DNA from 3 places in the Microbispora sp. GKU 823 genome. Region 3 is predicted to be linked to each of the others. Evidence: riboswitches for the same ligand, from Rfam matches in the RefSeq annotation. Region 3 holds a riboswitch; each other region holds the start of a gene.
The links. Region 3 has a riboswitch for cyclic di-AMP ahead of B1L11_RS08640 (CHAP domain-containing protein). Riboswitches for the same ligand answer to the same signal wherever they lie in the genome.

Region 1: linked by a shared signal. The riboswitch ahead of B1L11_RS24810 (glycoside hydrolase family 25 protein) and the one ahead of B1L11_RS08640 (CHAP domain-containing protein) in region 3 are both predicted to bind cyclic di-AMP.
Region 2: linked by a shared signal. The riboswitch ahead of B1L11_RS34940 (C40 family peptidase) and the one ahead of B1L11_RS08640 (CHAP domain-containing protein) in region 3 are both predicted to bind cyclic di-AMP.

What each region holds. Positions count from the first base shown of each region.
Region 1 is NZ_MWJN01000050.1:3,964-13,857, reverse strand. It holds gene secD (protein translocase subunit SecD) at 1-999, shown strand, start outside; gene B1L11_RS24810 (glycoside hydrolase family 25 protein) at 1,061-1,783, opposite strand; cyclic di-AMP (ydaO/yuaA leader) riboswitch at 1,796-1,941, opposite strand; gene uppS (polyprenyl diphosphate synthase) at 2,279-2,935, shown strand; gene B1L11_RS24800 (oxygenase MpaB family protein) at 2,932-4,413, shown strand; gene B1L11_RS54145 (hypothetical protein) at 4,459-4,611, opposite strand; partial or broken gene B1L11_RS54140 (hydroxylase) at 4,725-4,880, opposite strand; gene dmpG (4-hydroxy-2-oxovalerate aldolase) at 5,651-6,673, opposite strand; gene B1L11_RS24785 (acetaldehyde dehydrogenase (acetylating)) at 6,685-7,593, opposite strand; gene B1L11_RS24780 (2-keto-4-pentenoate hydratase) at 7,613-8,401, opposite strand; gene B1L11_RS54135 (ferredoxin--NADP reductase) at 8,507-9,589, opposite strand; gene B1L11_RS24770 (FAD-binding protein) at 9,586-9,894, opposite strand, start outside.
Region 2 is NZ_MWJN01000097.1:1,727-11,620, reverse strand. It holds gene B1L11_RS34965 (L-aspartate oxidase) at 1-2,372, shown strand, start outside; gene B1L11_RS34960 (type III pantothenate kinase) at 2,380-3,162, shown strand; gene lysS (lysine--tRNA ligase) at 3,222-4,907, shown strand; gene B1L11_RS34950 (zinc-binding dehydrogenase) at 4,986-5,909, opposite strand; gene B1L11_RS34945 (LuxR C-terminal-related transcriptional regulator) at 6,159-6,407, shown strand; gene B1L11_RS34940 (C40 family peptidase) at 6,441-7,400, opposite strand; cyclic di-AMP (ydaO/yuaA leader) riboswitch at 7,551-7,703, opposite strand; gene B1L11_RS34935 (amino-acid N-acetyltransferase) at 8,097-8,657, shown strand; gene B1L11_RS34930 (RDD family protein) at 8,795-9,637, shown strand.
Region 3 is NZ_MWJN01000011.1:43,666-53,559, forward strand. It holds gene B1L11_RS08625 (zinc-dependent alcohol dehydrogenase family protein) at 1-306, opposite strand, end outside; gene B1L11_RS08630 (MFS transporter) at 452-1,576, opposite strand; gene B1L11_RS08635 (helix-turn-helix transcriptional regulator) at 1,751-2,098, opposite strand; gene B1L11_RS08640 (CHAP domain-containing protein) at 2,214-2,903, opposite strand; cyclic di-AMP (ydaO/yuaA leader) riboswitch at 2,918-3,051, opposite strand; gene B1L11_RS08645 (HAMP domain-containing sensor histidine kinase) at 3,260-4,099, opposite strand; partial or broken gene B1L11_RS08650 (response regulator transcription factor) at 4,427-5,082, opposite strand; gene B1L11_RS50110 (hypothetical protein) at 5,239-5,784, shown strand; gene B1L11_RS46615 (efflux RND transporter periplasmic adaptor subunit) at 5,781-6,845, shown strand; gene B1L11_RS08660 (ABC transporter ATP-binding protein) at 6,842-7,618, shown strand; gene B1L11_RS08665 (ABC transporter permease) at 7,615-8,502, shown strand; partial or broken gene B1L11_RS53775 (ABC transporter permease) at 8,496-8,591, shown strand; gene B1L11_RS08670 (serine hydrolase) at 8,837-9,894, opposite strand, start outside.

The sequences.
Region 1 (9,894 bases), on a different contig from region 3:
GTCGCCGCCCTGATCGGCAGGATCGGCCCCCGGGCCTCCGGCATCGGCTCGATCGGCCGGGTCAGGACCTGGCTGACCCGGCGCGACCCGGACCTGATGCGCGGCAGGCGGCTGTGGCTCGCCGTCGCGGCCGGGCTGCTCGTGCTGGCGGGGGCCGGGCTGGTCACCCGTGGGCTGAACTACGGCGTCGAGTTCACCGGCGGCCGCATCGTCGAGTTCGGCACGAGCAGGCCGGTCGACGTCGCCACGGCGAGACAGGCGGTGGCGGACGCCGGGTTCCCCTCGGCCGTCGTGCAGCAGTCGGACGACGCGATCTCGGTGCGCACCGGGCAGATCGGCGCCGACGACGTGATCCGCATGGAGGAGGCGCTCGACCGGCGCGTGGGCGAGGTCACCAAGCAGCGTGACGAGCTCATCGGGCCGAGCCTCGGCGAGGAGTTGCGCCGCAACGCGCTCATCGCGCTCGCCGTCGCGCTCGCCGCGCAGCTCGTCTACCTGGCGTTCCGGTTCCGGTGGACGTTCGGCACGGCGGCCGTGGCGGCGCTGTTCGTGGACGCGGCCGTCGTCGTCGGAGCGTTCGCCTGGATGGGCAAGCCGATCGACGGGGTGTTCCTGGCCGCGATGCTCACGATCATCGGCTATTCGGTCAACGACAAGGTCGTGCTGTTCGACCGGGTACGCGAACTGTGGCCGGTGCGGAGCGGGGAACCGTTCGGCCGCGTGGTGAACAGCGCGATCCTGCAGACCGTGCCGCGCACCGTCAACACCGGGCTGGGGGCGCTGTTCATCCTGGCGGCGCTGGCGGTGTTCGGCGGCGACTCACTGCGCGACTTCGCCGTCGCCCTGCTGATCGGCATCATCGTGGGGACGCTGTCGTCGTCGTTCGTGGCCGGGCCGGCAGCGATCGCGCTGGAGAGGCGCACCACCCAGCCGCCGCCGGCTCCCGCCGCCCCGCGTGCCAGGCCCGTACGGCGCGACGGCTCCGGCGCAGTGGTCTGACGTGATCTGATCGGCCGGGCTAGGCCCCGGGGTGGGGTGTCCCGCCCCGGGGCCCGTACGGCTACGGACGGCCGAGCGCGCGCAACTGGAGGGGCGTCAGCGCGGAGACGTTCTGGTCGATGGGCGAGTCGGTGTACTGGTGGATCGCCCAGGACTTCCAGTCGGCCGGCGGCGTGATGTCGCCCGGGGCCTTGCTGTAGTGGGCCACCCACAGCGGGTACTGGCCGAGGCCGTGGCCGTACTCGTTGGCGAAGTTCCAACCGCTGTAGAACATCGGCCTGGTCCCGGTCTTGGCCGTCACGTACTCCAGCCAGGTCTTGGCCCACTGATTGACGTGCTCGACGGACTCGCCGTCGCTGGTCTCCAGGTCGAGCACCAGGATGTCGCCGGGCTTGCTCGGCTGCGCGTTCACCACCTCGAGGAAGTGGTCGGCCTCGGCGATGGGGTCGTTGGAGGGATGGCCGTAGTGGTAGACGCCGCGGACGATGCCCTTCTTCTCCAGCTCCCGCCAGTGGCGGGGGAAGGACGAGTCGGTCCACGAGGTCCCCTCGGTGGCCTTGATGAAGCCGAACTGCGCGCGGCTGTTCATCCAGTCGTGGTCGGCCTCGTAGCCGGAGACGTCCTGGCCGTACGTGTGCGGGTTCGCGTAGGCCGGGGCGGGCAGGACGACGGCCGCCGTGACGGTGGCCGTGGCGGCCGACATCGCGAGGGTCGCCGCCGCGAGGGCGGAGCGCAGGCGCCGGCGGGAGGGCCGGCTCCCGAGGGAGAGCCGATGGCTGGACATGACGGGGTTGACTCCTTGCTTCCATGCCGCCTACCGGGTTAGCTGACGGGTTCGGGCAGGAAGTGCCCTACGGGCGCATCTGGGGGCCTGCGCGCCGATTCACCCCGAAGAGAGTGGGTCCCCGGCTCCACATGACGCGGATTCGGCGGCCGCGCGGTCATCGCGCGGTCCGGGCAACGACACGGCAAGGGTTACGACGGCGGAAGTCGGTCGGTTACCCATTCCGTGTGCCCTAAAGGTACACACACCACCAGAATGGTGTAAACAGGATAAAACACGTCTTTACCTGGCTCGACACCGGCCCGGGCCGCCCCGCCGGACAAGCGGGGGCCGCGATTACCAACAATCGGTGTTCACCGCGTCACCTTCTGTGAAAGAGTCCCTCTCCGGAGGGATTCGACGAGTGACTTCGGTAGGGCGGGTGGGGTGAGAGGCATCCCTCGTCACGTCGCCTGTGTCATGGACGGGAACGGCCGGTGGGCCGCGTAGCGGTCGATGCCCCGCACCGCGGGGCATCGGGCGGCCGAGGCCGCCGTGATCGACGTCATCGAGGCGGCCCACACGGCCGGCGTCGAGTGGCTGAGCCTGTACGCCTTCTCCACCGAGAACTGGCGGCGGCCGGCCGCCGAGGTCGACGTCCTGCTGCGGCTGGTGCGGCGCGCCATCCGGAAACACGCCCTGGCACTGCACACACGCGGGATCCGCTGCCGGTTCCTCGGGGTCACCGATCCGCGGATCCCGCCCGCGCTGGCCAGGGACATCGCCGACCTCATGGCGCTGACCCGCGACAACCGGCGGATGACGTTGACGGTGGCGTTCGACCACGGCGGCCGCCGCGACATCGTCGAGGCCGCCCGGTCGCTGATCCGCGACGGGGTGCCGCCCGAGCAGGTCACCGAGGAGAGTTTCGCCCGCCGGCTGCCCCACCCCGACATGCCGGAGGTGGACCTGGTCATCCGCACCTCCGGAGAACAGCGGATCTCCAACTTCATGCTCTGGCAGGTGGCCTACGCCGAATGGGTCTTTCCCCCGGTGCTGTGGCCCGACTTCCGGGCCGAGCACTTCTGGGAATGCCTGGAGGTCTACCGACGGCGCGACCGCCGGTTCGGCGGCGTACAGGCACCGGCTCCTACAGGAAAGGGATGTCGATGAGCGACGCAGCAGCAGCCGGAACCGACGCCGATCCGCTCGGTCCTGGATCGATGCTCTACCGGTTGACCCGGCAGGCACGCTGGGGGCTGGTGGCGACCCGGGCCATCGTCCTGGAGGCGGCGCACCCGCAGATCGGCGCCGCGCTGATCACCAACTCGACCTTCGTCGCGCACCCCTGGCGGCGGCTGCGCAACACCGTGCTCAGCTCACAGCGGATGGTCGACCCCGACGCGCGGATCCGGCAGCGGGAGGCGGCTCGGCTCAACCGCCTGCACGCCCGCATCACCGGCACCGACGCCGAGGGCCGCCCGTTCAACGCCGCGGATTCCGAGGCGCGTGCCTGGGTGGTGGCGACGCTCTTCGAGTCCACGGTCACGATGTGCCGGCTGAGCGGCGAGTCCGTCGACGGCCCCACCTTGGACCGGCTGTACGCCGAGTTCCAGGCGTTCCTCGCCCTGATGGACCCCTACGGGGGCAAGCTTCCGCCCACGGTGCGGGAGTTCTGGCGCTACTACGCGTCCGTGGTCGAGGAGCGACTGGAGAACACCGAAGCGGTCCACGTCGTCCTCGACCGCCTGTTCGCGCAGGTGCCCGCTCCCCCGCTGCTCCGCGACCGGCCGGCCGTGTGGGCCGCGGGCAGGGCGCTCGCCGGTCCTGCGGCCACCGCCATCATCGTGGCGTCGCTGCCCGAGTCGCTCCGCGCGCGCCTGGGGCTCGCCGAGTTGCCGGGCACGCGCACGCTGATGCACGCCGCCTACCTGTCCACGCGGCTTGCGACCCGGGTGCTGCCGGAGGCGTGGACGCGGCTCGACACGGTCATGACCATGCTCGACCCCGCGTACGTGCCGCAGCGGAACGGCGACTCGTCGGCCGGGCTGCCCCTGCTGGACGGGCTTCCTGTGCTGGACGGGCTCCGCCGGGGCGCGGCGAAGGCGGGGGCGCTCCTGCGCCTCCTCACGCCCGATCCGGAGACGGCGGCCGACGGCGACTCGGCGGTGCGCTCCGCCTCGCGGTTCTTCTCCGAGGTCCTGGACCAGACCGGCGACGGCCACCTCGACTGGCCCGACCTCGCCGCGATGGCCCGGGAGATCGCCACCCGTCTCGACCTGGACGCCCAGGACGAGGACCGCCTGTTCGCCGCCTTCGCCGACTGGTGGCGCGAGCTGCAGAAAGAGCTGGACACCGACGGCGACGGACGCATCACCGGCCACGAGTACGCCGCGGCCGCCGCCGCCATGGCCGGCTCCGCCCTCATCAGGATCGCCGAGGTCCTGTTCGACGTCACCGACACGGACGACGACCAGGTCATCGACGCGCGGGAGTACCAGGCTCTCTTCCGCACCGCGTTCGACCACGACCCGGGCGGCGGCGACGCCGGCGAGCGGCTGACCCGGGGCGAGTTCGTCCGCCGGTTCCTGGGCTTCATGGCGGGTCGCCGGCACTCCGGCGTCTACGACCGGATGTTCGCCCAGTCCTGACGGCATCGCCTCCGGCAGGCTCGCCGGCGCAGGCCGGCTCAGGCGCTAGATCATTGAGCGCATCGGCCCGTGCGGCGGCTCGATGCCGAGCTGCGTCAGCGCGGAGACGTGGAAGACCGAGCCGGGCACGTGGATCGCGTGGGCCAGCCCGACGTGGGCGTCCCGCCAGAAGCGCTGGATCGGGTTGTCCACGCGCATCGCGTTGCCGCCCGACCGCGCCACGATCTCGTCCATCGCCCGCACCGCGCGCAGGCCGCCTGGACCTGGGTGCGGCGGCCCACGGCCCGCTCGTCGAAGGTCACCTCGCGGCCGGAGGCCACGATGTCGTACATCCGCGAGGCGTTGTCGAGCAGGGCCGCCCGCGCCGCCGCGATCTCGGCCGCCGCCTCGCTGATCGCATACAGGACGTACGGGTCGTCCTTGATCCTGGTGCCGGTGATCTGCACGCGGCCCTTCTGGTACGCCATGTGCTGCGCGAGCGCGCCCTCGGCGATCCCGATGACCGAGGCGGTGATGCCGAGCGGGAACGCCGCGGAGAACGGCAGGTGGTACAGCGGGTTGGTCAGCCCCGCCTCCCTGGCCTGGCTGCCGTCCACGACCTTGTTGTACGGAATGACGCGGTAGTCGGGGACGAACGCGTCCTTGACGATGATGTCCTTGCTGCCGGTGCCGCGCAGGCCGACGACGTTCCAGGAGTCCTCGACGATCTCGTAGTCGGACCGGGGCAGGATGAGGTGCAGCGAGGCCGGCGGCTGGGCCATCTTGCCTTCGGCGTCGCCGAGCATGCCGCCGAGGAAGATCCAGTCGCAGTGGTCGGTGCCCGAGGAGAACTGCCAGCGGCCGTTGAAGATGTAGCCCCCGTCGACCGGCCGGGCGATGCCCATCGGCGCGTACGGCGAGGCGATCCAGGTGTCCTGGTTCTCGCCCCAGATCTCCTGCTGCACGCGGGGGTCGGCGAACGCCATCTCCCAGGGGTGCACGCCCACGACGCCCGCCACCCAGCCGGTCGATCCGTCGAGGCTGGCCAGCTTCATGATCGTCTCGGCGTAGTCGCGCGGGTGGAACTCGAAGCCGCCGTGGGTCTTCGGCTGGAGCATCCGGATGACGCCCGCCTCCCGCAGCACCTTGGCCGCCTGGTCGTCCAGCCGGCACAGCGCCTCGTTGGAGGGGCCGAGCGCGCTGATCTCGTCGGCCCGCTGTGTGATCGCTTCGAGTACCGGGTTGGCCATGGCTTTTCTCACTTCTTCGCCGCGAGGGCGACTGCGATTTCGATGAGCTGGTCTTCCTGTCCGCCGATGAGCTTGCGGCGGCCGGCCTCCATGAGGATCTCGGCGCCGGACACGCCGTACTTCCTCGCCTGACGGTCGGCGTGCTTGAGGAAGCTGGAGTAGACGCCCGCGTAGCCCATGGTCAGGGTCAGCCGGTCGAGCAGGCACTCGCCGTCCATGATCGGACGGACCACGTCCTCCGCGGCGTCGATGATCTTGAGGGTGTCGATGCCGGTGCGGATGCCGATCTTGTCGCTGACGGCGGCGAAGGCCTCCAGCGGCGTGTTGCCGGCGCCCGCGCCGAACCGCCGCACCGACCCGTCGATCTGCTTCGCCCCTGCCCGTACGGCGAGGATCGAGTTGGCCACCCCGAGCCCCAGGTTCTCGTGGCCGTGGAAGCCGACCTGGGCGTCGTCCCCCAGTTCGGCCACGAGCGCGGCGATCCGGTCGCTCGTCTGCTCCATGATCAGCGCCCCGGCCGAGTCGACGACGTACACGCACTGGCAGCCGGCGTCGGCCATGATCCGGGCCTGCTCGGCCAGGACCTCCGGCGGCCGGCTGTGCGACATCATCAGAAACCCGACCGTCTCCAGGCCGAGCTCCCTGGCCAGGCCGAAGTGCTGGATCGAGACGTCGGCCTCGGTGCAGTGGGTGGCGATCCTGCAGATGCTCGCGCCGTTGTCGGCGGCCTCGCGGATGTCGTCCTTGACGCCGACCCCGGGCAGCATCAGGAACGCGATCTTCGCGCGCTTGGCCGTGGCCACCGCCGCCTTGATCAGCTCCTGCTCGGGGGTGTGGCTGAATCCGTAGTTGAACGACGAGCCGCCGAGGCCGTCGCCGTGCGTCACCTCGATGACCGGCACGCCCGCGTCGTCCAGCGCGGCCACGATCGGCCGTACGTGCTCGACGGTGAACTGGTGCTGCTTGGCGTGCGAGCCGTCCCGCAGACACGAGTCGGTGACCCTGATGTCGAGGTCGGCGCTGTAGGGCATGGTCGATCTCCTTATGCGTGGATGCGCTGCGCGAAGCCCTCGCCGACCTTGGTGGCGGCGGCCGTCATGATGTCGAGGTTGCCGGAGTAGGGCGGCAGGAAGTCGCCCGCGCCCTCGACCTCGACGAACACGGCGACGCGGGCGAGCCCGCCGCTGACCGCCGTCGGGTCGTCGAACTGTGGCTCATGGAATTGGGGCTCGGTCCGCAGCCGGTATCCGGGCACGTACGACGCGACCTCGGCGGCGACCTGCTTGATCGAGGCCGCGACGGCGTCCCGGTCGGCGTCGACGGGGATCGAGCAGAAGATCGTGTCCTGCATGAGCATCGGCGGCTCGGCCGGGTTGAGGATGATGATGGCCTTGCCCTTCGCGGCGCCGCCGATCGTCTCGATGCCGCGCGCGGTCGTCCTGGTGAACTCGTCGATGTTGGCGCGGGTGCCGGGACCGGCCGACGGAGAGGCCACGCTGGCCACGATCTCCGCGTACGCGACCTCGGTGACCCGCGAGACGGCGTGGACGATCGGGATCGTCGCCTGGCCGCCGCAGGTGATCAGGCTGACGTTGGGAGCGTCGAGGTGGGCGCCGAGGTTGACGGCGGGAACCACGGCGGGCCCGAGCGCGGCCGGGGTCAGGTCGACCGCCTGGATGCCCAGCTCGCGGTATTTCGGGGCGTTATCCCTGTGCACGTACGCCGAGGTCGCCTCGAAGACGATGTCGGGCCGCTCGTCCTGCGCCAGGAGCCAGTCCACGCCCTCGGCCGAGGTGATCAGCCCCCGGTCGGCGGCCCGCTTCAGCCCGGGGCTGTCGGGGTCGACGCCGATCATCCAGCGCGGCTCGATGTGCGCCGAGCGCAGCAGCTTGTACATCAGGTCGGTCCCGATGTTGCCCGAGCCGACGATCGCGGCGGTCGCTCTGGTCATGGAAGTCCTCTTATCCGGATTAGTCGAAGCGAGCGGACACGGAGCCGAGCCCGGCGAACTCGGCGCGGAAGACGTCGCCGGGGCGCACGTCCACGGCCCTGGTGCAGGACCCGGGGAGGATGACGTGCCCGGCCTCGAGCTCGACCCCGAACGAGGCGACCTTCCTGGCCAGCCAGGCCACGGCGGTGGTGGGATTCCCGAGCACCGCGCTGGTGTTACCCCTGGTGATCTCGGTGCTGTCACCGGCGTACAGCACGGCCTCGATGTCGGCCAGATCGAGGCCCTTCGGGCTCACCCGGGCGTCGCCGAGGATCACCCCGGCCGAGGACGCGTTGTCGGCGATGGTGTCGGCCAGGCGGATCCGCCAGTCCCTGATGCGGCTGTCGATCAGCTCGATGCTCGGCACGACGTACTCGGTCGCGGCGAGCACGTCCTCCTCGCTGCAGCCCTCGCCGGGCAGGCTCGCCCCGAGCACGTAGCCGATCTCCACCTCGATCCGGGGGTAGCAGTAGCGTCCCACCTCGATCGGCTCGTCCTGCGACAGCACCATCTCGTCGAGCAGGTGGCCGTAGTCGGGCTCGTCCACGCCCATCATGCGCTGCATCACCGGGGAGGACAGCCCCACCTTGTGCCCGTACACGCGGGCTCCGGCCGCCAGACGCCCGCGGATGTTCGCGAGCTGGATCTCGTAGGCGTCCACCACGTCGATGTCCGGGTAGGTGTCGGTCAGCGGCTCGATCGGCGCCCGGTCCCGCTCGGCCGCCCGCAGCCGCCCGGCCGCGTCCGCCCGCAGCGCCTCGTCCAGCATCGGGGTCCTCCCTCGTGTCCTACTGATGGTCAAAGGGTCGCGTCATGACCGCCGCCCCGCCCGCCGGTCTCCCGCTGAGTGGGAGCGGTGGAGATCTGCGCGAGGTCAGCCGTCGTAGGTGACCTTGAGCCGGTCGCTCAGCGGGATGGCCTGGCAGGCCAGGATCAGCCCGTCGGCGAGGTCCTGCCGGTCGAGCACCGTGTTGTGCTCCAGCTCGACCTCGCCCTCCAGCAGCACGCAGGCGCACGCGCTGCACGACCCCTCGCGGCAGGAGTACGGCGCGTCCAGACCGGCCTGCAGCAGCACGTCGAGCAGCTTGTTGCCTTTCGGCCAGGCCAGGGTCCGCGTCTCGCCGTCGAGTTCGACCTCGACCGTGCTCGCCGGGCCCGCCGAGTCGAGCACCACCCCTGTCTCCGCGAACGGGTCGGTGGTCAGCGACTCGAACTTCTCGACGTGGACGCGCTCGGGCGGCGTGCCGTGCCGGGTCAGGACGTCCACGGCCAGGTCCATGAACGGCCCGGGGCCGCACACGAACGCCTCCCGCCCGGCGTACGGCCGGGTCAGACCGGCCAGGCCGGCCGCGGTCGGCAGGCCCTGCACCGACTCCAGCCAGTGGATCACCGTCAGCCGGTCGCCGTGCTCGGCGGCCAGCGCGACCAGCTCGTCGCGGAAGATCACCGAGCTCTCGTCCCGGTTGGCGTAGACGAGCACGACCGAGCCGGTCCCGCCGCGCAGGCACGACTTGAGTATCGACATCACCGGCGTGACGCCGCTGCCGCCCGCGAGCAGCAGCAGGTCCTCGTCGAGCGAGGCGGGGGTGAAAAGCCCAGAGGGCCGCAGCACCTCCAGCACGTCGCCCTCCGCGACGTTGTCGCAGATCCAGTTGGACCCGTAGCCGCCCGGGGTGCGCTTCACCGTCACCTTGAGCTTGTCGTCGCACACCGGTGAACTGCTGAGCGAGTAGCAGCGCGCCGCGCCCTCGGGCCGCGTGGTGGGCACCCGGATCGTCAGGAACTGCCCGGGTCTGTAGGTGAGCCTGGCCGCGTCTCCCCCGGCGGGTTCCAGCACGAGCGAGTGGGCGTCGGCGGTTTCGCGGATCACCTCCACCACCCGCACCCTGAGCGGTCCCGGCTGCGTCGTCCCTTCCGCAGTCGCCTCTCCCGCAGTCGTCTCTGCCACTGCGGTCACGTCCTGGCCGTGCTCGTCGTACGCGCCCGCAGGGCCGCGTGCCGCGCGGCGATGTAGCCGAAGACGATGGACGGGCCGATCGTGGCCCCCGGGCCTGCGTACTCGTTGCCCATCACCGACGCCGAGGTGTTGCCCGTGGCGTACAGGCCCTCGATGGGCGCGCCGTCGGCCCGCAGCACCCGGCTGTGCTCGTCGCACACCAGGCCGCCCTTGGTGCCGAGGTCGCCGACCTCGAGCCGGAAGGCGTAGTACGGCGCCTTGTCGATCACGTCGATGTTGGGGTTCTTCAGCGTGGGGTCGCCGTA
Region 2 (9,894 bases), on a different contig from region 3:
GGGTGCTCGTGGTCACCAAGGACGTCTTGTCGGCCGGGTCGACCCGGTGGGCCCAGGGCGGCATCGCCGCCGTCCTCGACCCCGAGGACACCCCCGACGAGCACCTGAGGGACACGCTCGTCGCCGGGGTCGGCCTGTGCGACGAGGAGGCCGTACGCGTCCTGGTCACCGAGGGCCCCGACGCGCTGAAGCGGCTGATGAGCCACGGCGCCGAGTTCGACCGCGACACCGACGGCGAGCTCCAGCTCACCCGCGAGGGCGGCCACCACCGCAACCGGATCGTCCACGCGGGCGGCGACGCCACCGGCGCCGAGGTGCAGCGGGCCCTGGCCGAGGCGGTGCTGGCCGAGCCCCGCATCGAGGTCATCGAGCACGCCCTCGCCCTCGACCTCCTCCTCGACGCCGAGGGCCACGCCTGCGGGGTCACGCTCCACGTGATGGGGGAGGGCGCGCGCGACGGCGTCGGCGCCGTACGGGCCGGGGCCGTGGTGCTGGCCAGCGGCGGCATGGGCCAGGTCTACGCGGCCACCACCAACCCCGTCGTGTCCACCGGGGACGGCGTGGCGCTCGCTCTGCGGGCCGGCGCGGTGGTCAGGGACATCGAGTTCGTGCAGTTCCACCCCACGGTCCTGTGGTTGGGGGAGGGTTCGACCGGCCAGCAGCCCCTCGTCTCCGAGGCCGTGCGCGGCGAGGGCGCCGTGCTGATCGACGCGACCGGCGAGCGCTTCATGCAGGGTGTCCACGAGCTGGCCGACCTCGCGCCCCGCGACGTGGTCGCCAAGGCGATCATGCGCCAGATGGCGCGGACCGGCGCCGACCACGTCTACCTCGACGCCACCCACTTCGGCGAGGAGAAGTGGCGCTCCAGGTTCCCCACGATCCTCGCCGTCTGCCGCGAGCACGGCATCGACCCCGTCACCGAGCCCATCCCCGTCGCCCCGGCCGCCCACTACGCGAGCGGCGGCGTGCGCACCGACCTGTACGGCAGGACCAGCGTGCCCGGCCTGTACGCCTGCGGAGAGGTGGCCTGCACGGGCGTGCACGGCGCCAACCGGCTGGCCTCCAACTCCCTGCTGGAGGGGCTCGTCTACGGCGAGCGCATCGCCGCCGACCTGGCCGCGAAGGAGCTCACCCCGCGCGAGCCCGCCCCGGCCGACGAACGGCCCGAGGGCCTGGTGGACCCGCGTACGCGGCCGAGGATCCAGAGCCACATGAGCCGGGGCGCCGGGGTGCTGCGCAGCGACCGGAGTCTCGCGCAGGTCGCCCGCGCGCTGTCCGACGCCCGCTGGACGCCGGTCGCGGTCGAGCCCTGCACCGAGTCGTGGGAGGCCACCAACCTCCTCACGGTGGCCTCCGCACTGGTCGCCGCGGCGGCCGTGCGTGAGGAGACCCGCGGCTCGCACTGGCGGGAGGACCACCCCGACCGCGACGACGCCCACTGGCGGGCGCACATCGACATCGCCCTGACGGCGGAGGGACTGACCTTGACGTACACGCCTCACGAGGAACCGCGGACCGAGCTGGAGAAGGCCGGACTCGACCCGGACGCCGTGCTCGGTCTCGTCCGCGCCGCGCTGGAGGAGGACCTGGCCGGGGGACAGGACGTGACCTCGGTCGCGACCATCCCCGCCGACCAGCGGGCCGTCGCCGACGTGGTGGCCCGCAAGGAGGGCGTGGTCGCGGGTCTGGCCGTGGCCGAGACCGTCTTCCGGCAGGCCGCCGGACAGGTCGAGGTCGAGCGGCACGCCGCGGACGGCGACCGGGTGCGCCCCGGCGACGTGGTGATGACCGTGCGGGGCGCGACCAGGGACCTGCTCACGATGGAGCGCACCGCGCTCAACTTCCTCACCCACCTGTCCGGCATCGCGACCCAGACCCGCCGCTGGGTGGACGCCGTCGAGGGCACCGGCGCCCGCATCCGCGACAGCCGCAAGACCCTGCCGGGGCTGCGCGCCCTGGAGAAGTACGCCGTACGGGCGGGCGGCGGGGTCAACCACCGGATGGGCCTGCACGACGCCGCGCTGATCAAGGACAACCACGTCGTCGCCGCCGGAGGCGTCGCCGAGGCGTTCCGGGCCGTACGGCAGGCCTTCCCCGGCCTGCCGATCGAGGTCGAGGTGGACCGCATCGACCAGATCGAGCCGGTCCTGGCCGAGGGCGCCGACGAGATCCTGCTCGACAACTTCACCGTGGACCAGCTCGCCGAGGCCGTACGGCTGGTGGCCGGGCGGGCCCGGCTGGAGTCGAGCGGCGGCCTGACCCTGGACGCGGCGCGCGCGGTGGCCGAGACCGGGGTCGACTACCTGGCCGTCGGCGCGCTCACCCACTCGGCTCCGGCACTCGATCTGGGCCTGGATCTTCGTGAGGCATAATCAGGGAATGCTGCTCACCATCGACGTCAGCAATACCCACACGGTGCTGGGCCTGTTCGAGGGTGAAGAGGTGATCGAGCACTGGCGGATCGCCACCGACCCCCGCCGTACGGCGGACGAGATCGCGGTGGTGCTCCAGGGTCTGCTCGGGCAGTCGCCGCTGCTCAAGGACGCCGACATCAGCGGCATCGCGATCTGCTCCACGGTCCCGTCGGTGCTCAACGAGATGCGGGAGATGTCCCGGCGCTACTACGGCGACGTCACTGCGGTGGTCGTCGAGCCCGGCGTGCGCACCGGCGTCCCGGTCCGGATGGACAACCCCAAGGAGGTCGGCAGCGACCGCATCGTGAACGCGCTCGCCGCCACCACCCTGTACGGCGGGCCGTGCGTGATCGTGGACTTCGGCACGGCCACCTCGTTCGACGCCGTCTCGGCCCGGGGCGAGTACGTCGGCGCGGTGACCGCGCCCGGCCTGGAGATCTCGGTGGACGCGCTGGCCACGGCCGGGGCCCAGCTCCACAAGGTCGAGCTGGTCCGGCCGCGGTCGGTGATCGCCAAGAACACGGTGGAGGCGCTCCAGTCGGGCATCATCTACGGCTTCGCCGGCCTGGTCGACGGGATCGTGGACCGGATGACGGCCGAACTGGCCTCCGACCCCGACGACGTCACCGTGGTCGCCACGGGCACCGGTGCGCCGCTCGTCATCGGCGAGGCCCGTACGATCGACGTGCACGAGCCCTGGCTCACACTGATCGGCCTGCGGCTGGTCTACGCCCGTAACGCGTCCTGACGACTCCCTCGCGTACGGGACCATAGAAGGCAGGATCCCGTTCAGAGAGGACTGACGTGATGGACGCCGACTGGGTGGCGCGTTTCGCCGATGAGGTCATCGCCGAGGCTGAACGGCGCGCACCGGGCAAACCCGTCGTCTGCGCGTCCGGCCTCAGCCCGTCCGGCCCGATCCACCTGGGCAACCTCCGCGAGGTCATGACCCCGCACCTGGTGGCCGACGAGATCAGGCGCCGCGGCCACGAGTGCGTGCACATCATCTCGTGGGACGACTTCGACCGCTTCCGCAAGGTTCCTGTGGGCATCGACCCCGCCTGGAACGAGCACATCGGCAAGCCGCTGACCACCGTCCCGGCCCCGCCCGGCAGCGAGTACCCGAACTGGGCCGAGCACTTCAAGGCGCCGATGATCGCCGCGTTGAACGAGCTCGGCGTGGAGTTCCACGGCATCAGCCAGACGCAGATGTACACCTCCGGCGCGTACCGGGAGCAGGTGCTGCTCGCCATGCGCGAGCGGCGGAGGATCGACGCGATCCTCGACCAGTACCGCACCAAGAAGGCCAAGGCCAAGGAGGTCACGGACGCCGACGAGGCCGCGGCCCTGGAGGGCTCGGGGGCCGCGAGCGAGGACGACGGCTCCGGCGCCGGGGGCTACTACCCCTACAAGCCCTACTGCTCGGTCTGCGACCGCGACCTGACCACGGTCACGTCGTACGACGACGAGACCACCGCGATGTCGTACACCTGCGTGTGCGGCCACGGTGAGACCGTCCTGCTGTCCGAGCACACCCGCGGCAAGCTGGTGTGGAAGGTCGACTGGCCGATGCGCTGGGCCTACGAGGGCGTGGTCTTCGAGCCGTCGGGCGTGGACCACAGCTCGCCGGGCTCGTCGTTCGTCGTCGGCGGCCAGATCGTCCGCGAGGTGTTCGACGCCCCGCAGCCGATCGGGCCGATGTACGCCTTCGTCGGCATCAGCGGCATGGCCAAGATGAGCAGCTCCAAGGGTGGCGTGCCGACCCCGGCCGACGCTCTGTCGATCATGGAGCCCGCGCTGCTGCGCTGGCTGTACGCCCGCCGCCGTCCCAACCAGTCGTTCAAGGTCTCCTTCGACCAGGAGATCCAGCGCATGTACGACGAGTGGGACACGCTGACCAGGAAGGTGCAGGACGGCACGGCGCTGCCGGCCGACCAGGCGGCCTACCGCCGCGCGTCGAGCACCGCCTCCCGGGTCCTGCCGGAGACGCCGCGGCGGCTGCCCTACCGGACCCTGGCCTCGGTCGTGGACATCGCCACCGGGCACGAGGAGCAGACGCTGCGCATCCTGCGCGCGTTCGACCCGGAGATCTCCGGGCTGGACGAGCTGCGGCCGCGGCTCGACCGCGCCCAGCACTGGGTGAACACGTACGTGCCCGCGGAGGAGCGGACGCAGGTGCGCGAGACGCCCGACAAGGAGCTGCTCGACACGCTCGGCGAGCAGGACCGGGAGTCGCTGCGCCTGCTGGTGGAGGGCCTCGACGAGCACTGGTCGCTCGACGGGCTGACCACGCTCGTGTACGGCGTGCCGAAGGTGCAGGCCGGGCTCGACATGGACGCCAAGGCGGCCACGCCCGAGCTGAAGGCCGCCCAGCGCGCCTTCTTCGCTCTGCTCTACCGGCTGCTCGTCGGCCGCGACACCGGCCCGCGGCTGCCCACGCTGCTGCTGGCCGTGGGCCGCGACCGGGTGCGCGAGCTGCTCGGCCGCGCCTGATCTCCTGAGGGTGGGCCGGACGGTATGACCGTCCGGCCCACAGCCGTGCGCCGAGACAGGCGTAGCGGCGTAGGCGAATCAGGGCAGCAGGACCAACCGGCCGCGCAGGCCGCCTCTCCGCAGGCGTTCGTGCGCCTCGGCCGCCCGCTCCAGCGGATAGGTGCCGGCGACCCGCATGCTCAGCCGTCCCGCCTCGGCGAGCTTCGCGACGTCCCGGAGCTGGGCCGCGTCGGCGCGGACGAACACCGTCGGGACCCGGATGCCGCGCAGCGGGACGGGGGCCTGCCCCGCGACGACGGCGACGAACGCGCCCCCGTTGCGCACGGCGTCCAGCGCGGGCAGGCCGACGACCGCCGCGTCCACCAGGCCGTGCACGCCGCCGGGAACGACGGCTCTGACGGCCGCGGCCAGGTCGGCGCCCCTCGGGACGAACCATTCCGCGCCGAAGCCCCGGACGAGTGCCTCGTCGCCGGGCGCGGCGACCGCGGCGACCCTGAGCCCCCGTGCTGCGGCCAGCTCCACGAGATAGCCGCCGACGCCACCGGCCGCTCCCGTGACGAGCAGGGTCTCACCCTCGGCGAGCCCGGCGAGATCGAGCGCCTGGACGGCGGTGAGCGCGTTCAGCGGCAGCGTCGACGCCTCGGGCGCGGCCACCCCGGCGGGCGCGGGCGCGACGGCCGTCTCGTCCAGCACGACCAGGTCCGCCTGGGTCTTGAGCGGCTCCGTCAGCCGGTCCGACAGCCCGATGACCCGCTCGCCCGGGCGTACGCCCGTCACTCCCGGTCCGGTCCCATCGACCACGCCTGCCACGTCCCAGCCGAGTGCGTACGTCTCCAGGTGCGGCATGAGCCCGCCGTCGGCGAGGGCGCCCGCGGCCGTGAACAGGTCGACGGGGTTCACGGCCGCCGCCTCGACCCTGATCCGCACCTGCCCCGGCCCCGGCTCGGGCTCTGCCACCTCGACGACCCGCACGGCTCCATCCCGTGCCACCAGTGCTCTCATGAGTTCCTCTCCTTCCGGCGTGTCCTTCCGGCGTGGCAAGGAGCGTAAGGAGAGCTGCTCTCTTCCGGTAAGAAGGCACCTGGAAGTGCGTAAGGGAGGCGAAGGAAAGGCGATGGCCCACGGCCCGTTCCGCTACAGAGGCGGCGTACGGCCGGAGGCTCGACTCCGAACCTTGACGACCTTCATGGCAGGCGTTTACCGTCCCTGAAGGGTGGGCCGACGAAGCATCGTCGTGGGGGAGGGCGGACGATGGGTGTTCCCGAGGTCGTCTACCGAGGTGACAATCTCGCCTCGGACCTTGAGCGTGCCGGTCTCACCGAAGAGGATCTGCTTCTCCTCGCGGAGCTGGCCAAGGGCGTGACCGCCGACCGGGTGGGCCGCAGTCTCGACGTCAGCGGGCGCACCGTGCGGCGCCGGCTGCGATGCATCTGCGACCGGATCGGCGTCGCCACCGCGATCGAGGCCGTCGCCTGGGCGGCGCGCCGCCGCCTCATCTGACCGCGTCCGCGACGCCCTCCGGCGAGGAAGGGCTCAGTCGGCGACGCGCACCGCTCCCGCGAACGGCCGCCCGGCGATCTTCGCGATGTGGATGACGTCTCCCGTGCGCGGCGCGTGGATCATGTAGCCACCGCCGATGTAGATGCCCACGTGGTGCAGGTCGGGGTAGAAGAACACCAGGTCGCCGGGGCGAAGCTGGTCGCGGGAGATGTGCGTGCCGGCCGTCCACTGGTCGCCCGTGTAGTGAGGCAGGCTGATGCCGACGGACTGGTAAGCCGCCATGACCAGGCCCGAGCAGTCGAAGGAGCCGGGCCCCTCGGCGCCCCACACGTACGGCTTGAGCTGCTGCTTGAGGGCCCAGCGCGCCGCCTGGGCGGCCTTGCCGTCGCCCACGATGGGGAACGACATCCTGCTGCGGGTCTCGGCGCCGACCGTCCGGGAGACCTGCCGGTAGAGGTTGCTCTCGGTCTTCTTGATCAGCTTGGTGATCTTGTCGCGCCGTGAGTCGAGGCCGCTGAGGAGCTTCTTGACCTCGGCCTGCCGGGCGGAGGCGCTCTCCCTGGCCCGCGCGGCGGCGTCCATGGCCTTGGTGACCTCGGCGACCTCCTGGCTCTCCTGCAGCTCCAGCGCGTACGTCGTGGAGGCCTGGTCCAGGTATCGCCGCGGGTCGGCGTCGCTGTCGATGAGCACGAGCGCGTTGCCGAGCCCGTTGGTCATGTAGGAGTGCTGCGCGAGGGCGCTCGCCTTCTGCCGGCGGACCTCGAGTTCGGCCTCGCTCTTGGCGAGGTTCTTCTTGGCGAGGTCGGCGGACCGCTCGGCCGCCTTCAGGCGCACGCGCTCGCCGTTGTACTGCTCGGTGAGGGTCTCGATCTCGGTGTAGAGGCTCTCGACCTGCGCGGTGAGCTCCTTGAGGCTCGGCTTGGGGTCGGCGGTGGCGCGGACCACCGGGGCGCCGAACGTGATCGCGGTGATCGCGACGCCGACGAACGCCAAGCGGCGGACGGCACCCGGACCGGCCGTGCCGGATCCGGACCCTCGGCCGCGGGCGTGCCTGCCCGCCGGCCGTCCTCCACGCATGCGCAACCGAGCTCCTCTCCCACATGTGCCCGCGGCGGGTCCGTCGTCGAGACGGGGCCGTACGGCGGGGCACCTCTGAGCGCCTACCGGGTTAGCTGACGGGTTCGGGCCGGAGTAGCCCTACCTTTGCGGATTCACCCCTTGACGATCCGAGATCGAACCGATCCTGATCCTGCAGTTGGGTCCCCGGTTCCCCTTCGCACTCGGTGCTTCGAAGATTCGGCGCCCGGTCGCCGTGAGCGCTCACGATGACCGGCATCGTCGCTGGACGATAGTGCACGGCGAGTTCTTGCTCAACCAGAACTCCGAAACCCGTCTACGTTTGACAACCAAACGATCACGGTCGGGTCACGGGAACGGTAGTGATGCGTCCGCGTTCACCTGGGTTTAGAGCGATCTAAGGCATTGGCCGTGCAGCTCGGGCGGATGAAAAAAGTGGGACGAACCGGAACAGTCACCTCAGGGCGCGGCCGTGCATCCGTCCGTATCCTGATGGCTACGCAGGGTCAAGCATCGTGTCGGGTGTCGTGTTTGGACATGACCGTTATCCGTAGCGGCGCGATCCGTACCGACCGCGTGGGATCGGCCGCGGTCCGGCTAGGCTGGCCGGTCATGGAGCAGGTCGCCGCGCAGACATCCAGTGAGTCGGGTGCCACGGCCGTGACGGTGCGCCGGGCCAGGACGCCGGACGTCCGGGCGATCCGGCGCCTCGTCGACGCGTATTCGGGCGTCGGTCCCCGCCTGCTCAAGAAGAGCACGGTCACGCTGTACGAGGACGTCCAGGAGTTCTGGGTGGCCGAGACGGGCGGGCAGGTCGTCGGCTGTGGCGCGCTGCACGTGCTGTGGGAGGACCTGGCCGAGATCAGGACCGTCGCGGTGGACCCCGCGGCACGCGGCGGGGGCATCGGCCACCGGATCGTCGCCGCGCTCATCGAGACCGCCAGGGACCTCGGTGTGCGGAGGGTCTTCTGCCTCACCTTCGCGGTGGAGTTCTTCGCCAGGCACGGCTTCACGCCCATCCAGGGCACCCCAGTCTCCCAGGAGGTGTACGCGGAACTGCTCGCGTCGTACGACGAGGGCGTCGCCGAGTTCCTCGACCTGGAGCACGTCAAGCCGAACACGCTGGGGAACACCCGGATGTTGCTGCACCTCGACCGCATTGATCACCATTGATGGGCATTGATCGCCGATCTTGACGGTGGTTGTCGACTGCTGCAAAGGTGACTGTTGATACACCTGTCGCTACTTTTGGCAATATCAGCGTGTGCTACAGACGTTCGGCGCATGCGTCTTCGAAACGAGGTGACACGGTGAGCACCGGACAGCCGCCGTACCCCCAGGACGAGTCGGACGGAACGCCACCGCCGTCATCGAACCCCGGGTACAACACGGACAGACAGCCCCAGGACTACGACCCAGACGTCACGGTCGTCAGCTATCGCGGGCAACACACGGGCCCGCAGCAGCCGCCCGGCTACGACCCCGCCCAGGGCGGCTACGGCCAGCAGCAGGGTCAGCAGCAGGGCTACGCCGCCCAGCAGGGCCAGCAGCCCGGTTACGGGCAGCAGCAGTACGGCCAGCAGGGCTATGGTCAGCCCGGCTTCGGCCAGCCGTACGCGGCCTCGGGGCCGATTCCCCCCGGTGCCCCGGCCCCGCTCGCGGAGTGGTGGCAGCGCCTCGTCGCCCGCATCATCGACGGCGTGATCGTCGGCATCCCCTTCGCGATCATCACGCTCGTGATCACGGGGATCGTCGTCACCAACGCGAGCATCGACCCGACGACGGGGGTGTTCACCACCGGAAGCGGTTACTTCCTCGCGTCACTGCTCACGGCGATCCTGGGCGGCCTCGTCATGGTCGCCTACGAATTCCTCATGCTGCGGGCGCAGGGGCAGACGCTCGGCAAGAAAGTCATGGGAATCAAGGTCGTTCCGGTCGGAGGCACTCTCGACGCGGGCGGGCTTCCCCAGGACGCGGCGCTCAAGCGCGCCGGCGTGCTCTACGTTTTCGAGTTCCTGCAGTGGATTCCCGTTATCAGCTACCTCGCGAGCCTCGCCTCCCTTCTGAACGTGCTGTGGCTGTTGTGGGACAAGCCGCTGCATCAGGCGCTGCATGACAAGGTCGCCAACACCGTAGTGGTCAAGGTCAAGTAACGACGACAGACGGGGCCGATGGAACGGACCATCGGCCCCGTTTTTCTATGGGTCGCTATGGTCCGTCCGCACCGCCCGCTCACCCCGCTGTGACGGAAAAACCTTGCGGTGCCTCCCGGACATGCCATGCTTGGGTTCACCGTCCCGAGAGGTGCCCAATGACCGCGAGGCCGCCCCCGGCGCCAATCCTTAAGAGTCGCCCCCGCCGTCCCGCCCGGGTCATATCCGCCCACGGGCGGCTTAAGGAACCGTCAGGG
Region 3 (9,894 bases):
GGAGGTGTGCAGGCCCTCGCGGCAGAAGTCGCAGGTGTTGTCGGAGATGGCGAACGGCGCGACGACCAGGTCGCCCCGTTTGAGGGTCGTCACCTCGGAGCCGGTGTCCTCGACGATGCCGATCAACTCGTGCCCCATCCGGGCAGGGCCGTCGTCTGGCTTCATCGAGCCGTAGGGCCACAGGTCGCTGCCGCAGATACAGGACGCGGTGACGCGGACCAGCGCGTCGGTGGGCAGCTTGACGACCGGGTCCGGCACCTCCTCGACCCGGACGTCGCCGGCGCCGTACATCAAGGTTGCACGCATCGAAATGCTCCATTCTCAGATGGTTGTGTGTCTCACGTGGTGGCGGAGAGCGCAGCCCCGGGCCGTGGCCGCGAACGGGTTCCAGCGTTGTGGCTCCTTGCCGCCTTCCCCGAGCTGACCTGGCCATACACCCGGTGGCGGAGATCTAGTGGACGGGTGCGGCGACGCGGCGCCGCTGGAGCAGGGCGATCGTGATCGTGGGAATCAGGGTCAGTGCGGCGACGGCGGTGCCGACCGCAGCGGGTCCGGTGGTCTCCAGGGACGAGTCGAGGGCGCGCCCGGCGATCCAGGTGCCGACGGCGGTGCCGAAATTGAACGCCGAGACGCTCAGGGCGGACGCCAGGGTGGGCGCCTGACCGGCGAAGCGAACCGACATGGAGATCAGCACGGGATTGGCGCCGAGCCCGGAGAACCCCAGCAGCACGACCAGAACGACCATGGCCCAGGCCTGCCCGGACAGCAGGCAGATCGCCGGCAGCAGGACCGTGGTGCCCGCGGCCGCCGCGATCGTCGTGGTGTGCGGGCGGGCGTCCCCGAGCCGGCCTCCAGCCAGCGAGCCCGCCAGGGCTCCGGCGCCGAAGCCGACGAGCACCAGCGGCACGAGCCCGGCCGCGATACCGGTCCGGCCGGTCAGCAGCGGCGCGATGTAGGAGTAGGCCGAAAGCACCCCGCCGGTCGTGGTCGCGCAGGCCGCCAGCACCAGCCACAGGCGCCCCCTGCGCAGAGCAGCCACCTCCGACCGCACCGACACCGCCCGGTGATCGCCGCCATCGTGCGGGACGGTGCGGGCGATCAGCCCGGCAGCCGCCACCGCGAGGATCGCCAGCGCCCAGAACGGGCCCCGCCAGCCCACCAGTTGCCCGGCGAACGCGCCGAGAGGCACCCCGACGACGTTGGCGAGCATGCCTCCGGCACTCACCAGACCCAAAGCTCGGGAGCTTGCCCCAGGGCCCGCGGTACGGCCGGCGGTCACGTTGGCCACCGCCCAGAACGCCCCGGTCGCCAGCGCCGTCACAAACCGTGCTGCCAGGAGCAGCGCGAAGCTGGAGCCGACCGCGACGACGAGATGCCCGGCCGCGAACACGCCCAAGGCGAGCATCAGCGTCAACCGCCTGGGCAGCCGCAGCGTCAGCATCGCCATCGACGGCGCGCCGATGATCATGCCGGCCGCGAACACCGTGATCAGCAGTCCCGCCTCGGGTACGCTCACCCGCAGGTCGCCGGCGATCTCCGGCAGCAGGCCCGCGACCACGAACTCGGTCGTGAGCATCAAGACCGGGCACCGCCTCCGAGGACCGGCTCAAACTCCTCGCCAGCCTGGCAGCCACCCAGCCCCAGGCAACCCGACCCCAGGCAACCCATCCCACCAACCAGCCGCGCTGAGCTTGCGAGCCGGTCGCGATCATCCGCCTGACAGGAGCCGTCGCCTCCGGCACCCGCCGTTTCACGGACGGGCGTCGTCCCGCAGGCGGCGCTCCCGCCTGCCGCGGGCGAGTTCGGTGCCCAGGGCGTCCAGGCGCTGGTTCCAGAAGCGGCGGAAGTGGTCGAGCCAGGTGTCGACCTCGCGCAGCGGCGTGGGATCGACGGCGTACAGGCGCCGGGTGCCCTCGGCCCGGACCGTCGTGAAGCCGCTTTCCCGGAGCACGCGCAGGTGCTGCGACACCGCGGGCTGGGAGATCCCGAACTCCTCCTGCACGATCGCGCCGATCTCTCCGGCGGAGCGCTCGCCCTCGGCGAGCAGTTCCAGGATCCGGCGGCGCACCGGATCGCCGAGGACGTCGAACGCGTGCATGCCGCCAGGCTCGCAGCCCGCGCTCTTGTAGGTCAATTTGCGGCAGTCGGGCGGCTTTCGGCGGGGACGGCGAAGCGCGCCGGGATCACCGGCGCGCTTCAGGGGCCGTCGTCTCTCAGGAGGAGGCGGTGGTGGTGGACGCGGAGGTGTCCGCGGGGTACATCGGGTAGCCGTACCCGGCCACCTGCCAGGTGGGACGGGTGCGGGCCTCGACGGCGCCGCCGTCGCCGGTGTTGCCCTCGATGGTCCGGATCGTGCCGTCGCCGTTGTCCTTGACGACGAAACCGACGTGCTGGACGTCGTCGATGTCCTTGCTGCCGTTCCAGTTGAAGAACACCACCGCGCCCGGCTTGGGCGTGTGGCCCCAGCGGCCGTGGTCGGCGAACCACTGGGCATGCTCCACCGTGTAGGCGTCGGAGCCCATGACCGGCGCGATGCCGAGCTGCTGGCCCACCCAGGAGACGAACATGTCACACCAGGGGGCGTTCAGGTAGCCGTCGATCGTGCCGCCGTCGCGGGCGAGGGTCTCGCGGGCACGCGGCGTGGACATGTACCAGTGCTGGAACTTGGTTCCGCCGCCGTTGGCGTTCTCGCTGATCCCGACCTGGCTCCTGGCCAGGTTCAGCACGTCGGCCGCGCTGACCTTGGGCAGCGTGGAAGCGATCTCGGCCATGGACTTCGCGGCCGCCGGGCCCTTGCCGGTGGCCGGGTTGTCCGCGTGCGCGGCCGGCGACGCGAGCAGCACGGCCGAGGCGAGGGCCCCGCCCGCGAGGGCAGCGCGAACACAGGTGTTGAGGACGTGCATGGTGGGGCGTACTCCCTTACTTCCATGCCGCCTACCGGGTTAGCTGACGGGTTCGGGCTGGAAGTCGCCCTACGGCAGGTATGCCGATTCACCCCAGGAGAGGTGGGTCCCCGGCTCCGCGCGGACGCGGACTCGGCGGCCGGGCGGCAGGCCGGGATCGGCTTGCCGCGTCGGTCTGAGGAGGGCTTCTTGACCATTGAGATGAGCAAGTGCGCCCTGAGCTGCCTAAAACGTAATAGACCAGGTCAAACCGGTCAAGTTAGAACAACCCAGATTTTACTGGTCAGTAGGGAGCAAACCCGGCAGGGCCGGGTAACCGGCCGCAGAGCGATCATCGATTGCAGGAGAACCCCGGCTCACCTCGGCAGGCGTACGGTCACCGCCAGGCCGCCCTCCGGCCGGGCGAGCGCCTCCACCCCGCCGCCGTGCGCCACGGCGATGGCCCGGACGATGGACAGGCCCAGCCCCGCCCCCCGGGCGGAGCGGACGCGGTCGCCGCCGAGCCGCCGGAACGGCTCGAACAGGTCGTCCACCTCGTACGGCGGGACCAGGGGCCCGGTGTTCTCCACCGTCACGCTCACCCCGGCCTCGTCCTCCCGCAGCCGGACCCAGACCTCTCCGTCGCGCACGTTGTACTTGATCGCGTTCTCCAGCAGGTTGACCAGGCAGCGTTCGAGGAACAGCGGGTCGCCGTGCACGACCGCCGGGCACAGGTCCTCGTGGACGACCACCTTCCTGCGGCGCGGCTGCAGGTCGATCTGCTCCATCGCCATTCGGACGATGTGCCGCAGGTCGACCGGCTTGCGGGCGGTCAGCTCCTGCTCCGACTGCGCCAGCATGAGCAGGCCCTCGATCAGCCGCTCATACCTCGCGTTGGTGCCGAGCAGCGCGCGAGCCAGCGCCTTGAGGTCCTCCGACGCCGCGGGCTCCTCCAGCGACACCTCCAGGACCGTACGGTTGACCGCGAGCGGGGTGCGCAGCTCGTGGGAGGCGTTGGCGATGAACCGGCGCTGGGCGTCGAACACCCGGTGCAGCCGGTCGAGCATCGCGTCGAAGGTGTCGGCGAGACGCTTGATCTCGTCCTGCGGGCCGCGCAGGGCGATCCGCTCGTGCAGCGTGCTCTCCGACAGCCGCTGCGCGGTCTCGGTCACCCGGTCGAGCGGGCGCAGCGCGCGGTCGGCCACCAGGTAGCCCACGGATCACCGCGACGGCCCCGACCAGGACCATGACGATCACCGACGACCTGAGCACGTCGCTCAGCACGTCGGCCGCCCCCTGCTCGACGTTGGTGCGCACCCGCTGCGCGAGCAGGTCGCTGTCGGGCAGCCTGCCCCCCAACATGGCATCGGGGGCGCCGGTCACCTTCGACGCCACCGCCACCACGAACCGCTGGTTGAGCGCCCGCGCGGTCAGCAGGTGGGTGAACCACAGCAGCACCGATCCCGCCAGGAAGAACAGCCCGCCGTACAGCAGGGTGAGCCGCGTCCGCAGGCCGAGCCTGCTCCACAAGGACAGGACACGGATCACAGCCGATACCCCCGGCCCGGCACGTTCTCGATCACCGGCGGCTCGCCCAGCTTGCGGCGCAGCGAGGTGATCGTGACGCGCAGCACGCCCGTGCCGGCGTCGGCGTGCTCGTCCCACACGTTCGCGCGCAGCCGGGCCGAGGTCACCAGCCCTCCGCCGGCGCGCATGAGCTCGTGCAGCACGTCGAACTCCTTGCGGCCCAGCGCCACCTGCCGCCCGTCCCGCGTCACCGTACGGCGGGCCGGGTCGAGCCGGATCCCGGCCCGCTCGATCACCGCAGGCACCGCCCGGGGCGAGCGCCGGGCCAGCGCCCGGATCCGGGCCACCAGCTCGGCGAACGCGAACGGCTTGACCAGGTAGTCGTCGGCGCCCAGAGACAGGCCCCCGACCCCGGTCCCGCACCCGCCCGGCCGCCGTCCAGCATGAGGATGCGGCTCGCCCCACTGGCCGTGACCAGCTCCCGGCACACGTCGTCGCCGTGCACCTCGGGCAGGTCGCGGTCGAGCACGACCACGTCGTAATCGACGTAGGCGGCCAGCTCGAGCGCCTCCTGACCGTCGTAGGCCACGTCCACCGCGATGGCGTGCAGCCGCAGCCCCCGGGCGACGGCCTCGGCCAGCTGTTCCTCGTCCTCGACCACGAGCACCCGCATCCCAACCTCCCGCTCGGCTCCGAGAGTGGCGCAGTCGGTGTTAGCCGCGGATAAGCGGATCTCGCTTATCCGCGTTTAGCACCGCCTCCGCTGAAGTTGGGCCCCGTCCCGGGCGAACGCCCCGGATGAGAAGGAGCGACAGAGGAGGAACGACCCATGCGCTTACGACCGCTGCACCCCCTGGGCCCGGCACTGGGGCCCACACTGGGTCTCACACTGGGGCTCGCACTGGCGCTGACCGGCTGCGGCGCGGCCCCCGCGGACGACGGGATCGCCAGCGCGGGCGGTGCCACGTCGGGCGCCACGGCCAGGCCGTCGGCGTCGGCCACCGTGGACCGCCAGGAGGCCCAGCTCAAGTTCGCCCAGTGCATGCGCGAGCACGGCGTGGACGTGCCCGACCCCGATCCCGACGGCCGCGTCCGGATCATGAGCAAGAAGGGCGACGAGGCCTCGATGCAGAAGGCCATGCAGGCCTGCCAGCACTTCATGAAGGACGCGGTCGGCGACAAGCTCGGCGGCGACGATCCCCAGGCGCGCGACCGGATGCTCAAGTTCGCCCAGTGCATGCGCGAGCACGGCGTCGACATGCCCGACCCCGAACCCGGAAAGGGGCTCCAGGTCAAGATCAAACCGGGCCAGGAGAAGGCGATGGAAGAGGCGCAGAAGGCCTGCGAGGAGTTCGCGCCGGGGAGGAAGCCGTGAGGAAGGGCCTGGTGATCGCGGGCGCCGGAGTCCTCGCCCTGGCCGCCGCGGGAACCGCCGTCGCCGTGGCGGGCGGCGACGGCGCCGGCGCGGCCGAGCCGTCTTCGCCCCCCGTGCCCGCCACCGCGTCGGTCACCCGCCAGGACCTGGTCGACACCAAGACCGTGGAGGGGTCGCTGACCTACTCCGGCGCGCGGCAGGTGAGCACCGACGCCTCCGGCACCGTGACCTGGGTGCCCGCCGAGGGCGCGGTCGTACGGCGCGGCCGTGCGCTGCTCAGTGTCGACCGCAGGCCGGTGGTCCTCATGTACGGCTCGCTGCCGATGTACCGCCCGCTGCGGCAGGGCGTCGACGACGGCCCCGACGTCGAGCAGCTCGAACGCAACCTCAAGGTCCTCGGCTACGGCGACGATCTGACCGTGGACGACCACTTCAGCTACGCCACCTACCTGGCCGTCAAGGAGTGGCAGGACGACGCCGGGCTGCCCGAGACCGGACAGGTGGACGCCTCCCAGGTGGTCTTCCTGCCCGCCGCCGCCCGGGTGACCGACGCCAAGGTCGAGATCGGCGACAGGACCACCCCCGGTCGTCCGGCCCTCACCGTGTCGGGCGTACGGCGGCTGGTGCACGTGGACCTGTCCACCGACGACCAGTCGCTGGCCAGGAAGGGCGCCAAGGTCACCGTGGAACTGCCCGGCGGCGAGCGGGTCACCGGGAAGATCACCACGGTCGGCACGGTGGCCGAGGCCGTCCCCTCCGGACAGGGCCAGGACGAGGGCAGCACCATCGACGTCGACATCACCCTGAGCAAGACCCCGAAGACCCGCCTCGACAAGGCCCCGGTCGAGGTGGAGCTGGTCAGCGAGCGGCGCGAGAACGTGCTGGCCGTGCCGGTGGAGGCGCTGCTGGCCCTGCGGGAGGGCGGCTTCGGCGTCGAGGTGGTCGAGGGCGCCTCCACCCGCGTGGTCCCGGTCGAACTCGGCGCCTTCGGCAGCGGCATGGTCGAGATCACCGGCGCCGGGCTCGCCGAGGGCATGAAGGTCGGGGTGCCCGCCACATGAGCATCCCGCAGCCCGAGCAGCCCTACGTGGTGGAGCTGCGCGAGGTGACCAAGGAGTACGGCGGCGGCGTACGGGCCCTGCGCGGGGTGGACCTGCTGGTCGAACCCGGCGAACTGGTCGCCATCGCCGGGCCGTCCGGCTCCGGCAAGTCGACCCTGCTGCACCTGATCGGGACCCTGGACCGGCCCACCACGGGCACCGTACGGATCGCCGGGCACGACGTGGCCGGGCTTTCCGACCGCGAGCTGTCCGCGCTGCGCGCCCGCCACCTGGGCTTCGTCTTCCAGCAGTTCCACCTCGCGCCCGGGGTGAGCGCGCTGGACAACGTCGCCGACGGCCTGCTGTACACCGGCACGCCGCTGCGGGCGCGGCGGGAACGCGCCGCCGCCGCGCTGGAGCGGGTGGGCCTCGGCCACCGGCTGGGCCACCGCCCCAACCAGCTGTCCGGCGGCGAGCAGCAGCGGGTGGCGGTGGCCCGCGCCGTGGCGGGCGACCCGCCGCTGCTGCTGGCCGACGAGCCGACCGGCAACCTGGACTCGGCGGCGGGCGCCGAGGTGCTGGGCGTCCTGCGCGACCTGCACGCCGCCGGCACGACGATCGCGGTCATCACCCACGACCCCGAGATCGCCGAATGGTGCCCCCGGCAGGTGCGCGTACGCGACGGCCGCGTCGTCGCCGACGCCGGGGCGGGCGCCGGGCGCCGCCCTCCCGGAGCGAACCCCAAGCTGCCGGATGCCGAAACCGCGGGGGCGGCGAAGGGAGCGCCACGATGAACCGTCAGCGGCTGACCCCCGCCAGGCTCGGGCCGTCCGACGTCCTGCGGACCGGCGCGGCCGGGCTGCGCACCCGCCCCGCGCGGGTGGTGCTGTCCGCGCTCGGCATCGCCATCGGCATCGCCACCATGATCGCGGTGCTGGGCATCTCGTCCTCCTCCCGCGAGCAGTTGCTGCGCCAGCTCGACCGGCTCGGCACCAACCTGCTCACCGTCGCGCCGGGGCAGACGATGTTCGGCGAGGAGGCCAAGCTGCCCGTGGAGGCGCTCGGCATGGTCCGGCGCATCGGACCGGTCCGCACGGCCTCGGCCACCGGCACGGTCGACACCACCATCCGCCGCACCGACCGCATCCCCAAGGCCGTGACCGGCGGCATCGCCGTCCAGGCCGCGACCGCCGACCTGCTCACCACCCTGGAGGGCCGGGTCGTCAAGGGTGCCTGGCTGAACGCCGCCACCGAGGCGCGGCCCGCCGTCGTGCTGGGCGCCAAGGCCGCACAGCGGCTCGGCATCACCAGGATCGGCGTACAGGTCTGGATGGGCGAGCGGTGGTTCACCGTCGTCGGCGTCCTGGGCCCGATGCCGCTCGCCCCGGAGATCGAGCGCTCGGCGCTCGTCGGTTCCCGGCCGCCGAGAAGTACCTTGGCTTCGACGGCCACCCGACGACGATCTACGAGCGGTCCGCCGAGGAGTCGGTGGAGGCCGTACGTGCCGTGCTGCCGCGCACGGTCAATCCGGAGAACCCGGAGGAGGTCACGGTCAGCAGGCCCTCCGACGCGCTGGCGGCCCGGGCGGCGGCCGCGAGCGCGTTCACCAACCTGCTACTCGGCCTCGGTGCGGTCGCGCTGCTGGTCGGCGGGGTCGGCGTGGCCAACACGATGGTGATCTCGGTGCTGGAGCGGCGCAAGGAGATCGGCCTGCGCCGCTCGCTGGGCGCCACCCGCGGGCAGGTGCGCCTGCAGTTCCTCGCCGAGTCGCTGCTGCTGTCGGCGCTCGGCGGGATCGCGGGCGCGGTGCTGGGCGGCCTGGCCACCGCCGGCTACGCGCTGTCGCGCGACTGGCCGCCGGTGGTCCCGGCCTGGGCGTTCGCGGCGCGTCGGCGCCACGCTCGTCATCGGCACCCTCGCCGGCCTCTATCCGGCGATGCGCGCGGCCCGGCTGTCGCCGACGGTCGCGCTGGCCACCACCTGACCGGTCGCCTGGCCGGTCAGGCGACAGGTCACCGCCAGCCGGCCGGGTCGACGCCGCCCGGCACCGGGGCCGCCGGGTCGTACGGCTCACGCGTGAAGATGAACGTGTTGAGGTCGAGGTGGGTCACCCCGCCGGGGGAGCGGACCACACGCAGGGTCTCCCCGGCGTAGTAGCCGTCGAGCCCCACCCAGGTGCCGTCGGTGCGGGCGGTGAACCGGGAGGCGCGGCCCTGCCCGTTCACCGGGGTCAGCGAAAGGCCCCGCTGGGGCAGGACCCGGAGCACGTACGGCGTCGGTCCCCAGTACCACGGCCCCGTCAGCGCCAGCAGGTCCTCGTCCACGGGGGAGGGCGACCACTCGGCCGGCAGCGGCGGCTCGTGCTCGGCCAGGATGTCCAGCAGGGCGGTGTCGAGGTTGCGCACGCCCGAGGTGGTGTTGGCCATCCACAGCACGGCCACGCCGTCGGCGGGGTCGGCCCACACGGTGGCGAGGAAGCCGGGCATCGACCCGGTGTGGCCGGCCAGCCGCCGCGGGCCGCCGGGCCCGATGTGCCGGGCCAGCTGGAGGCCGAGGCCGTAACCGCGGGTCCAGGTGTCGCCGTCCTCCACGACGGCCGGCTCGCGCATCTCCGCGACCGTGGCCGGGCGGAGCACCTCGCCGGTGTCGCCGCCGATGAAGGCCGCCCACCGGGCCAGGTCGGCCGCCGTGGACCACATCTGCCCTGCGGGGGCCATGGCGCCGTGGTCGTTCTCCGGCTCCGGCAGCAGCGCGTCGGCCCACGGGTGCACGGCATATCCGGTGGCGTGCGGCGCACGGGGGCGCGGGGTGGTGTCGCGCATGCCGAGCGGCTCCAGGATCTCCTCGCGTACGACCTCGTCCCACGGCGCCGACCGCTTGCGCGCGACCAGCTCGCCGAGCAGGGCGAACCCGAGGTTGGAGTAGTGATAGCGGCGGCCGGGCCGGTGCCGTGCGGACTCGGGGCCGAGCGCGGCGACCAGGTCGCCCACCGGCACGCCCGGGGTGCGCTCCCACCACTGGCCGGGCGACTCGGCGGTCAGCCCGCCGCTGTGCGACAGCAGCTGGGCGA